2 regions of the Pseudomonas lini genome follow, and region 2 is predicted to be linked to the other one. Evidence: riboswitches for the same ligand, from Rfam matches in the RefSeq annotation. Region 2 holds a riboswitch; the other holds the start of a gene.

Region 1 (4,416 bases), 630 kb from region 2:
CGATGAATGGATAGATGTTCGGCAGCGGTCCGAGCAATGCGTCCGGCCAGCAGTTTTCCGACAGCCCGACGCCCTTGCCCGGCAGCCATTCGAGGTTGCCGTGCTTGCCGACGTGGATCACGCCGTGGGCGCCGTAGGTGTTGCGCAACCAGAAGTAGAAAGCGAGATAGCCGTGGGGCGGCACCAGGTCCGGATCGTGATACACCGCGCTCGGGTCCACCTGATAACCCCGGGCCGGTTGGATGCCGACGAAAGTCAGGCCGAAGCGCAGACCGGCAATCATCATTCGTCCGCCACGGAACATTGGATCGTTTTCGGGGGCGCCCCAGCGCTCCAGCACGGCTTGGCGATTGGCCTCTGGCAGCGCGTTGAACATCAGGTTGTAATCGTCCAGCGCGAGGCTTTGATGACAGGGACGCTGGTCGAGGGTATCGAGGTCGTTGCTGACGCCGCCGAGCAATTGCTGGATCAACGCGGTGCCGCTGTCCGGCAACTCGGCCGGCAGCGGATAACCTTCGGCGTGCAGGGCACGAAGGATATTCAGTGCGGCGGCCGGTGTATCGAGACCCACGCCATTACCGATACGCCCATCGCGAGTCGGGTAATTGGCGAGGATCAGGGCGATGCGTTTTTCGCCATTGGGCACTCGCGCCAGATCGATCCAGCGCCGCGCCAGTTCAGCGACAAAATCCATGCGCTCAGGTGCAGGCCGGTAGCAAACCACATCGGACTGACTGCGCTCGCTGCGCCAGGCCAGGTCCTTGAAACTGATCGGCCGGCTGATGATTCGCCCGTCCAGCTCCGGCAATGCAATGTGCATTGCCAGATCGCGGGGACCGAGGCCCTGTTCGCTGGCGCGCCAGCCGGGTTCGTTGTCTTGGGCGCAGATCGCCTGAATCACCGGAATGTTGCGGCGAAACGGCCGCAGGTGCGGTGCTTCGGGGCTGGACTGGGCGAAACCGGTGGTGTTGAGAATCACCCCCGCCTCGACTTCATCCAGCAAGTCCTCGACCACCGTCAGGCAGCCGGGTTCTTTCAAACTGGCCAGCGCAATCGGCAACGGATTCAACCCCGCCGCCTGCAAACGCTGGCAGAAAATATCGATGAAACCAGTGTTCGCCGCCTGCAAGTGCGAGCGATAAAACAGCACCGCCGCCACCGGCCGATCAGCTTGCCAGTCGGCTTGCCAATCCTTCAGTTCAGCGGGGCTTTTTTGCGGATGGTAAATCGCCGTGCGTGGCAGGGTTTGCGGCTCGGACCAGGGGTAGTCGCGGCCCAGCCAACGACTGGCGAGGCAGCGAAACAGGTCGAGCGCGTTGGCCATGCCGCCCTGACGCAGGAAGTGCCAGAGCCGATCGCGCTCTTGCGCGGTTACGGTGCTCAGGTCACTGAGTTCCGGGTCCGGGCGATCATCCCCCGGCACCAGAATCAGCTGCACGCCGCGCTCGGACAATTCCACCAGACGCTCGATGCCGTAACGCCAATAGGCGATGCCGCCGTGCAGCGAGATCAGAATCACCTTGGCGTGGCGCAGCACTTCGTCGACGTAGAGATCGACCGAGGCGTGATTCTGCACCTGCATCGGGTTGGCCAGGCGCACGCTCGGGTAATCGTCGGGTAACTGCTGCGCCGCTTCGGCGAGCAACGCCAGGCTGGAATCGCCGCTGCACAGGATCACCAGCTCGGCGGGGGTTTGTCCAAGGTCGGCAATGTTGTCATCCGACACGAAACCGCCGGGCTGGGTCCTGAGCAGGTGCATGGGTTAAACGCTGAGCGCAGCGCGCAATTGCGCTTCGAGCGCTGCGGCATCCAGATCCTGACCGATCAACACCAGACGGGTGGTGCGCGCTTCTTCAGCGCCCCACTGACGGTCGAAGTGCTTGTCGAAGCGCGTGCCCACGCCTTGGATCAGCAGGCGCATCGGCTTGTTCGGCACCGCGGCAAAACCTTTCACCCGAAGGATGCCGTGCTGGACCACCAATTGAGTCAGTGCATCCATCAGCAGGCTTTCGTCAGCTTGTGGCAGCTCGATCGAGATGGAATCGAACGCGTCGTGGTCGTGATCATCTTCACCTTCATGGTGATGATCGTGATGGCTGTGGCGGCTGTCGATGTGTTCTTCGGAGCCGGCGCCGAGGCCGATCAGCACGTCCAGTGGCAGACGACCGCTGCTGGCTTCGATGACTTTTACCGCTGGCGGCAGTTCTTCGGCGACTTCCAGGCGCACGCGGGCCAGGTCTTCAGCGCTGATCAGATCGGCCTTGTTGAGGATCACCAGGTCGGCGCTGGCCAGTTGGTCGGCAAACAGCTCGTGCAGCGGCGATTCGTGGTCCAGGTTCGGGTCGAGTTTGCGCATGGCATCGACCTGATCCGGGAACGCAGCGAAGGTGCCAGCAGCGACGGCCGGGCTGTCGACCACGGTGATCACCGCGTCAACCGTGCAGGCGCTGCGGATTTCTGGCCATTGGAAGGCTTGAACCAAAGGTTTTGGCAGGGCCAGGCCCGAAGTTTCGATGAGGATGTGGTCGAGGTCGCCGCGACGCGCGACCAGTTCGCGCATCACCGGGAAGAATTCTTCCTGAACCGTGCAGCACAGGCAGCCGTTGGCCAGTTCATAGACGCGACCGTTGGCTTCTTCTTCGGTGCAACCGATCGAGCACTGCTTAAGGATTTCGCCGTCGATGCCCAGCTCGCCAAACTCATTGACGATCACCGCGATGCGACGGCCCTGGGCGTTGTCGAGCATGTGGCGCAGCAAGGTGGTTTTGCCCGAGCCGAGGAAGCCGGTAACGATGGTGACGGGGAGTTTGGCCAGTGTTTTCATCGGATGCCCTTTGGCAAGGTGGCGGGCATACGGGACGACAATCGCTGCGGCAGGTGCGCACGCAAGAGTTCCGCCACCGGATCACCCCGCCCGGTTGAAAGTGAGAATCTGTGTCGAGGCAGGTCTCCTGGCTGACGGTGTGCCAATCGCTCGACTGGCGTTTGCTGCGCCTTCCCGCGAACCTGATGGATCAGGGCTTGCAGTGGCGTGGCAGCGAACATCACCGTTCACAGTTGCGGGGGCAGCCGCGGCATTGACCGCGTTCCCTTCTTAGCTTCGGCAGACGCCGAAGAACCTCGAAAGCGCAAGGCTACGCATCGTGTGGGGGCGGGTCAATGTCCTATAGGAGAATGCGATCATCTGTGGCAAAGGAGCCTGCCTGTGGCGAGGGAGCTTGCTCCCGTTCGGCTGCGAAGCAGTCGTGAAACCATGCGATGCGTATCTAATGGACAGACCGCATGAATTTGATGCGACCGCTACGCGCTCGAACGGGAGCAAGCTCCCTCGCCACAGGTATTTGGTGTCAGTTGAGAACCCTTGCCAATTGACGCCCAACCCCCGCCCATGCTCTCCTACACACCTTGTTACGGGTGCCCTTCACAGGGTGAAACGGGAAACCGGTGAATCATGTGCTTTACTCAAAGCCATGTCAGTCCGGTGCTGCCCCCGCAACGGTAAGCGAGTGAAGCGTCAGATCCACTGTGCCCGTCACACGGCATGGGAAGGTGATGCTTGCAGGTTTCGGCGTTAGCCCTGCCCCTCGCGAGCCCGGAGACCGGCCCGCAACACAAAGTGACTTTACGTTCACTGAATAACAAACCCGCGGTGGGCGGGCGCTGTTTGAAATCTCTGCGTGCCCCGACGTGCGGAGGTTTTCATGCGCTCTATTCACCCGCTGACAGACCAGAGGGAAGCGCCATGTCGATCATCAGCAGTACCGCCAGCACCACCGCCAGCACCACTTCAACCTTGAGCCAACGCCTGACCGCCGCTTTTTGTGCGTCGATCCTTGGCGCGTGCCTGGTGTACTTCGCCGGTTTCTCGCACATCGAAGCGGTACACAACGCCGCGCACGACACCCGTCACAGCTCCGCCTTTCCGTGCCATTGAGACCTGCTGACATGATCAAGCGTATTGCGCAAACCGCAGGTTTCACCGGGTTGCTGGCCGCCCTGCTGCTGACCCTGCTGCAAAGTTTTTGGGTTGCCCCGCTGATTTTGCAGGCCGAGACCTACGAAAAATCCGAACCGGCTGCTGTCGAAGTCCACGAGCACGACGCTGGCGCTGTCGCCGCTCACACCCACGACGCCGAAGCATGGGAGCCGGAAGACGGCTGGCAGCGCGTGCTGTCGACCACCGGCGGCAATCTGGTGGTAGCGGTCGGTTTCGCCCTGATGCTCGCGGGCCTCTACACCTTGCGTGCTCCACGCCGTACCTCTCAAGGCCTGCTCTGGGGTCTGGCCGGTTATGCGACGTTCGTGCTGGCGCCAACCCTCGGCCTGCCACCTGAGCTACCGGGCACTGCCGCAGCAGATCTGGCGCAACGGCAGATCTGGTGGATTGGCACTGCCGCATCCACCGCTGTCGGCATC
Region 2 (4,416 bases):
TCCGTCATGGCCTCTTCGCGGGCAAGCCCGCTCCCACAGGGTTTAGGTGATCCAATGTGGGAGCGAGCCTGCTCGCGATGGCGGCCTCACGATCAGGCACAAACAGCGCTGCAATCGCCGATGGATTGGACGGAAAATAAAAATGCACATAAGAGGCCGTCATCCGCCCCTCACGATAAACCGCCTCCGCCCCTCGCCCGCCATTCGGGCTCAAACCTCGAGCAATTGGCTCAAGTTCAGTGCTGGTCAACGAGTGGTGATAGGTGTGCCCACGCAGCAAACCTTCCGGCAATTCGACCGCCTGCAAGGCCAACGCGGCAAGACGCTTCTGCATCACCGCATCACCGGCCAGCAGGCCAACCAGTTCAGCGCGAGTGCCCTCGACATCGGTCAAGGAATCCAGCAGATACAGCATGCCGCCACACTCGGCCAACAACGGTTTGCCCGCCGCGTGATGAGCGCGGATCGCGGTCAGCATCGGCGTGTTTTGTGACAACGCCACATGGTGCAGTTCGGGGTAACCGCCGGGCAGATAAAGGCTGTCTGCCTGCGGCAATTCGGTGTCGCGGATCGGCGAAAAGAAAGACAATTCGGCGCCCATGGCCCGCAGCAGATCCAGACTCGCGCCGTAGGTAAATGCGAAAGCTTCGTCCCGGGCCACGGCAATTCGCACACCGGCCAGCAACGGTTCGGCTGCAATCATTTCAGGCGCGGCGAATTCCACGGCCGGCGGTAGAGCCACATCGCAACTGCTGGCCAAGGAGTCGGCCGCCGCATCGAGACGCAGGTCGAGATCATTCAATTCACTGGCCTGAACCAGGCCGAGATGCCGACTCGGCAATTCGATCCCGGTCTCCCGGGACAACGCTCCGTACCAACGCAAGCCTTCAGTCAGGCTGCCTTCGAGTAACTGCGCATGCCGCACGGTGCCGACCCGGTTGGCCAGCACACCGGCAAACGGCAAGTCCGGCTGATAACGCGCAAGGCCCAATGCTAGCGCGCCAAACGTCTGCGCCATGGCGGTGCCGTCGATCACGCCGAGCACCGGCACACCGAAGTGCCGCGCCAGATCGGCGCTGGACGGCGTACCGTCGAACAGCCCCATGACGCCTTCGATGAGGATCAGGTCGGCATCGCCAGCGGCCTCCCACAATAGACGCCGACTTTCCTGCTCGCCGACCATCCACATGTCGAGTTGATAAACCGGTGCACCGCTGGCGCGCTCGAGAATCATCGGGTCGAGAAAGTCCGGGCCGCATTTGAACACGCGAACCTTGCGCCCCTGATTGCGATGCAAACGGGCGAGCGCGGCGGTGACGGTGGTCTTGCCCTGACCGGAGGCCGGCGCGGCGATCAGTACCGCCGGGCATTGACGATGGCTATTCATAAAGTGCTGTTCACAACTCGACGCCTTTTTGCGCTTTGATTCCGGCCTGGAAGGCGTGCTTGATCATGCCCATTTCAGTGACGGTGTCGGCCAGTTCGATCATCTCCGGTTTGGCGCCACGACCGGTGACCACCACGTGCTGCATCGGCGGACGGGCCTGCAAGTCGCTGAGCACCTGATCGAGATCGAGGTAGCCGTGCTTGAGGGCGATGTTCAATTCATCAAGCACCACCAGGCCAATGGCCGGATCACGCAGCAATTCGCGGGACACCGCCCAAGCGGCTTCGGCGGCGGCAATGTCGCGCTGGCGATCCTGGGTTTCCCAGGTGAAGCCCTCGCCCATCACATGAAAACGCACCTGCTCCGGGAAGCGCCGGAAGAACAACTCCTCGCCGGTGCTGGTGCGCCCCTTGATGAACTGCACCACGCCGCACTGCATACCGTGGCCCATGGACCGCGCAAGCATGCCGAACGCCGAGCTGCTTTTGCCTTTGCCGTTGCCGGAGAGCACCAGCAGCAAACCGCATTCATTCGGCGAGTTGGCGATGCGTTCGTCGATCACCGCTTTTTTGCGCAGCATGCGCGCCAGGTGGCGTTCGTCACGATCGGGGGTATCAGTCATGGGGGAGCTCTCCGTTGAGGCTGGATAACGGCGGGCAGGCACAAGAATAGACGGCAAGAAGCCTGGCATCGCCCACCGTGATGCCGTTGGATGAATCAGGCCGGTCTCCGGGCTCATGAGCGGCTTGCGCCTGATTGCGCGCCTTCCCATGTCAGCACTAGACACAGTGGCTCAAGGCGCAGTCTTCACTCATTTACCGTTGCGGGGGCAGCGCCGGGATCGTGATCATTCTTCGCTGGAAGAAATTCACTCACCGGTTTCCCTGTTTCACTCTGTCGACCAAGGTCACAGAGCACCTGAAACAAGCCGCGAAGGTTAGAGGGTTGGGGATGGAGCGTCAATTAAAGCCGGGTCGCCGCTGAGCGAATAACTGCCGTCGATCAATTAACTGACGCCAATCTTGTGCCACACTGCCAGCAGTGATATCAAAGAGCCACAACCTGACAACACAATAATAAGGGTGAGCCACATGCAAGGCATGATCATCAGCAATCCGAAGCTGCAATTCCTGCGGCCGGTGCTGGAACGCTGGTTTGACTGTATCGACCGCTACAACGCCGTGCGCGGCGATAACGATACACCTTACTGGTACGACGAAAACGCCAACCTGGGCCTGCTCTCCGCTGCGGCCTGGATGGCAGAAATGGTCACGCTGCAACAAACGTCGACGCGCAAACAGACCGAAGAAGGCGAACGCAACGCCCGCGCCGATCTGTTTATCGCCAGCAGCGAAGAACGCGCATATCTCCAGGCCACCCAGCGCTGGCCGCGAGTCAATAGCCTGAACCTGACCCAGGCACTGGCGGACATCACCAGTGACGCGAAGCGAATCAGCTACGCCAGCGATCTGAAACTCGGTTGTCTGTTTGTCGCGCCACAAAAAGCCCAACACAGCGCCACCCCGGAAGAACTCCAGGACATGGTCGATGACCTGCAAAAGGAACACACCTGCGCCGTGGCCTGGTATTTCCCTTACGCCTACCGCAAGTTGCGTAATGAAGCCGGCAACTATCATCCAGGGATCGCCGTATTGTTCAAGGAAGCTCGCGGCTGACGGGTTGAACCATCGAACGTCTACGCTTCTCTATGATTACGTCAATGCATTCATAGGGAAGATCAGTAATGCACAAACCCCAGCTCGTTTTCATCATCGCGCTCGCCGGAGGGCTCGCCGCCTGTGGTGAAACCTCCAGCCTGCAAGTCTCGGACGGAACCGGACCGTCGCCCAAGCTGCCAGAGCCGAATAAAACCCTGATCCCGACGGTGAACATCGCCCCGGCGATCGGCTGGCCTGAAGGCAAGAAACCCGTCACCGCGGCCGGGACTCAAGTGGCGGCGTTTGCCGAAGGCCTCGATCATCCGCGCTGGCTCTATGTGCTGCCCAACGGCGATGTGCTGGTGGCCGAAACCAACGCACCGCCCAAACCCGATGACGGCACAGGCATTCGCGGCTGGGTCATGGGCAAAGTCATGGGTCGCGCCGGCGCCGGCGTCCCCAGCCCGAACCGCATCACCCTGCTGCGGGACAAGGACCACGACGGCGTCGCCGAAACCCGCACGGTGTTTCTGGAAAACCTTAACTCGCCGTTCGGCATGACCCTGGTCGGCAATGACCTGTACGTCGCCGACACTGATCGCCTGCTGCGTTTCCACTACGAAGATGGCGAGACGGCGATCAAGTCGCAGCCGATCAAGGTGGTCGATCTGCCGGGCGGCACGCTGAATCACCACTGGACCAAAAACGTCATCGCCAGCAAGGATGGCAGCAAGCTGTACGTCACCGTGGGCTCAAACAGCAACGTCGGTGAAAACGGCATGGATCAGGAGGAAGGACGCGCGGCGATCTGGGAAGTGGATCGCGCCACCGGCAACCATCGGATCTTCGCCTCGGGGATTCGTAATCCAAACGGTCTGGCCTGGGAGCCTCAGAGCGGCGCACTGTGGACCGCCGTCAACGAGCGTGACGAAATCGGCAGCGACCTGGTGCCGGACTACATCACATCCGTGAAGGACGGCGGGTTCTACGGTTGGCCTTATAGCTATTACGGCCAGCACGTCGACATTCGCGTCGAGCCGCAAAACCCTGAGCTGGTGGCCAAGGCCATTGCGCCAGATTACGCGGTGGGGCCACACACCGCATCACTGGGCCTGACCTTCGCCGAAGGCAGCAAGTTGCCCGCGCCGTTCACTCAAGGTGCCTTCATCGGCCAGCACGGCTCGTGGAACCGCAAACCGCACAGTGGCTACAAAGTGATTTTCGTGCCGTTCAGCGCCGGCAAACCGACCGGGCAACCAGTGGATGTGCTCACTGGTTTCCTCAATGACGAGGAAAAAGCCATGGGCCGGCCGGTGGGCGTGGTGATTGATCAGCAAGGAGGCTTGCTGGTGGCGGATGATGTGGGGAACA

What was found. Region 2 has a riboswitch for cobalamin ahead of cobO (cob(I)yrinic acid a,c-diamide adenosyltransferase). Riboswitches for the same ligand answer to the same signal wherever they lie in the genome.
Region 1: linked by a shared signal. The riboswitch ahead of cobW (cobalamin biosynthesis protein CobW) and the one ahead of cobO (cob(I)yrinic acid a,c-diamide adenosyltransferase) in region 2 are both predicted to bind cobalamin.

Annotation. Positions count from the first base shown of each region.
Region 1 covers NZ_OZ061318.1:5,782,475-5,786,890, reverse strand. The annotation lists gene cobN (cobaltochelatase subunit CobN) at 1-1,759, opposite strand, end outside; gene cobW (cobalamin biosynthesis protein CobW) at 1,763-2,824, opposite strand; cobalamin riboswitch at 2,924-3,138, opposite strand; cobalamin riboswitch at 3,396-3,623, shown strand; gene AB3226_RS26450 (CbtB-domain containing protein) at 3,743-3,934, shown strand; gene AB3226_RS26445 (CbtA family protein) at 3,946-4,416, shown strand, end outside.
Region 2 covers NZ_OZ061318.1:5,149,880-5,154,295, reverse strand. The annotation lists gene bluB (5,6-dimethylbenzimidazole synthase) at 1-8, opposite strand, end outside; gene AB3226_RS23355 (cobyrinate a,c-diamide synthase) at 5-1,387, opposite strand; gene cobO (cob(I)yrinic acid a,c-diamide adenosyltransferase) at 1,398-2,009, opposite strand; cobalamin riboswitch at 2,090-2,324, opposite strand; gene AB3226_RS23345 (hypothetical protein) at 2,479-3,063, shown strand; gene AB3226_RS23340 (sorbosone dehydrogenase family protein) at 3,132-4,416, shown strand, end outside.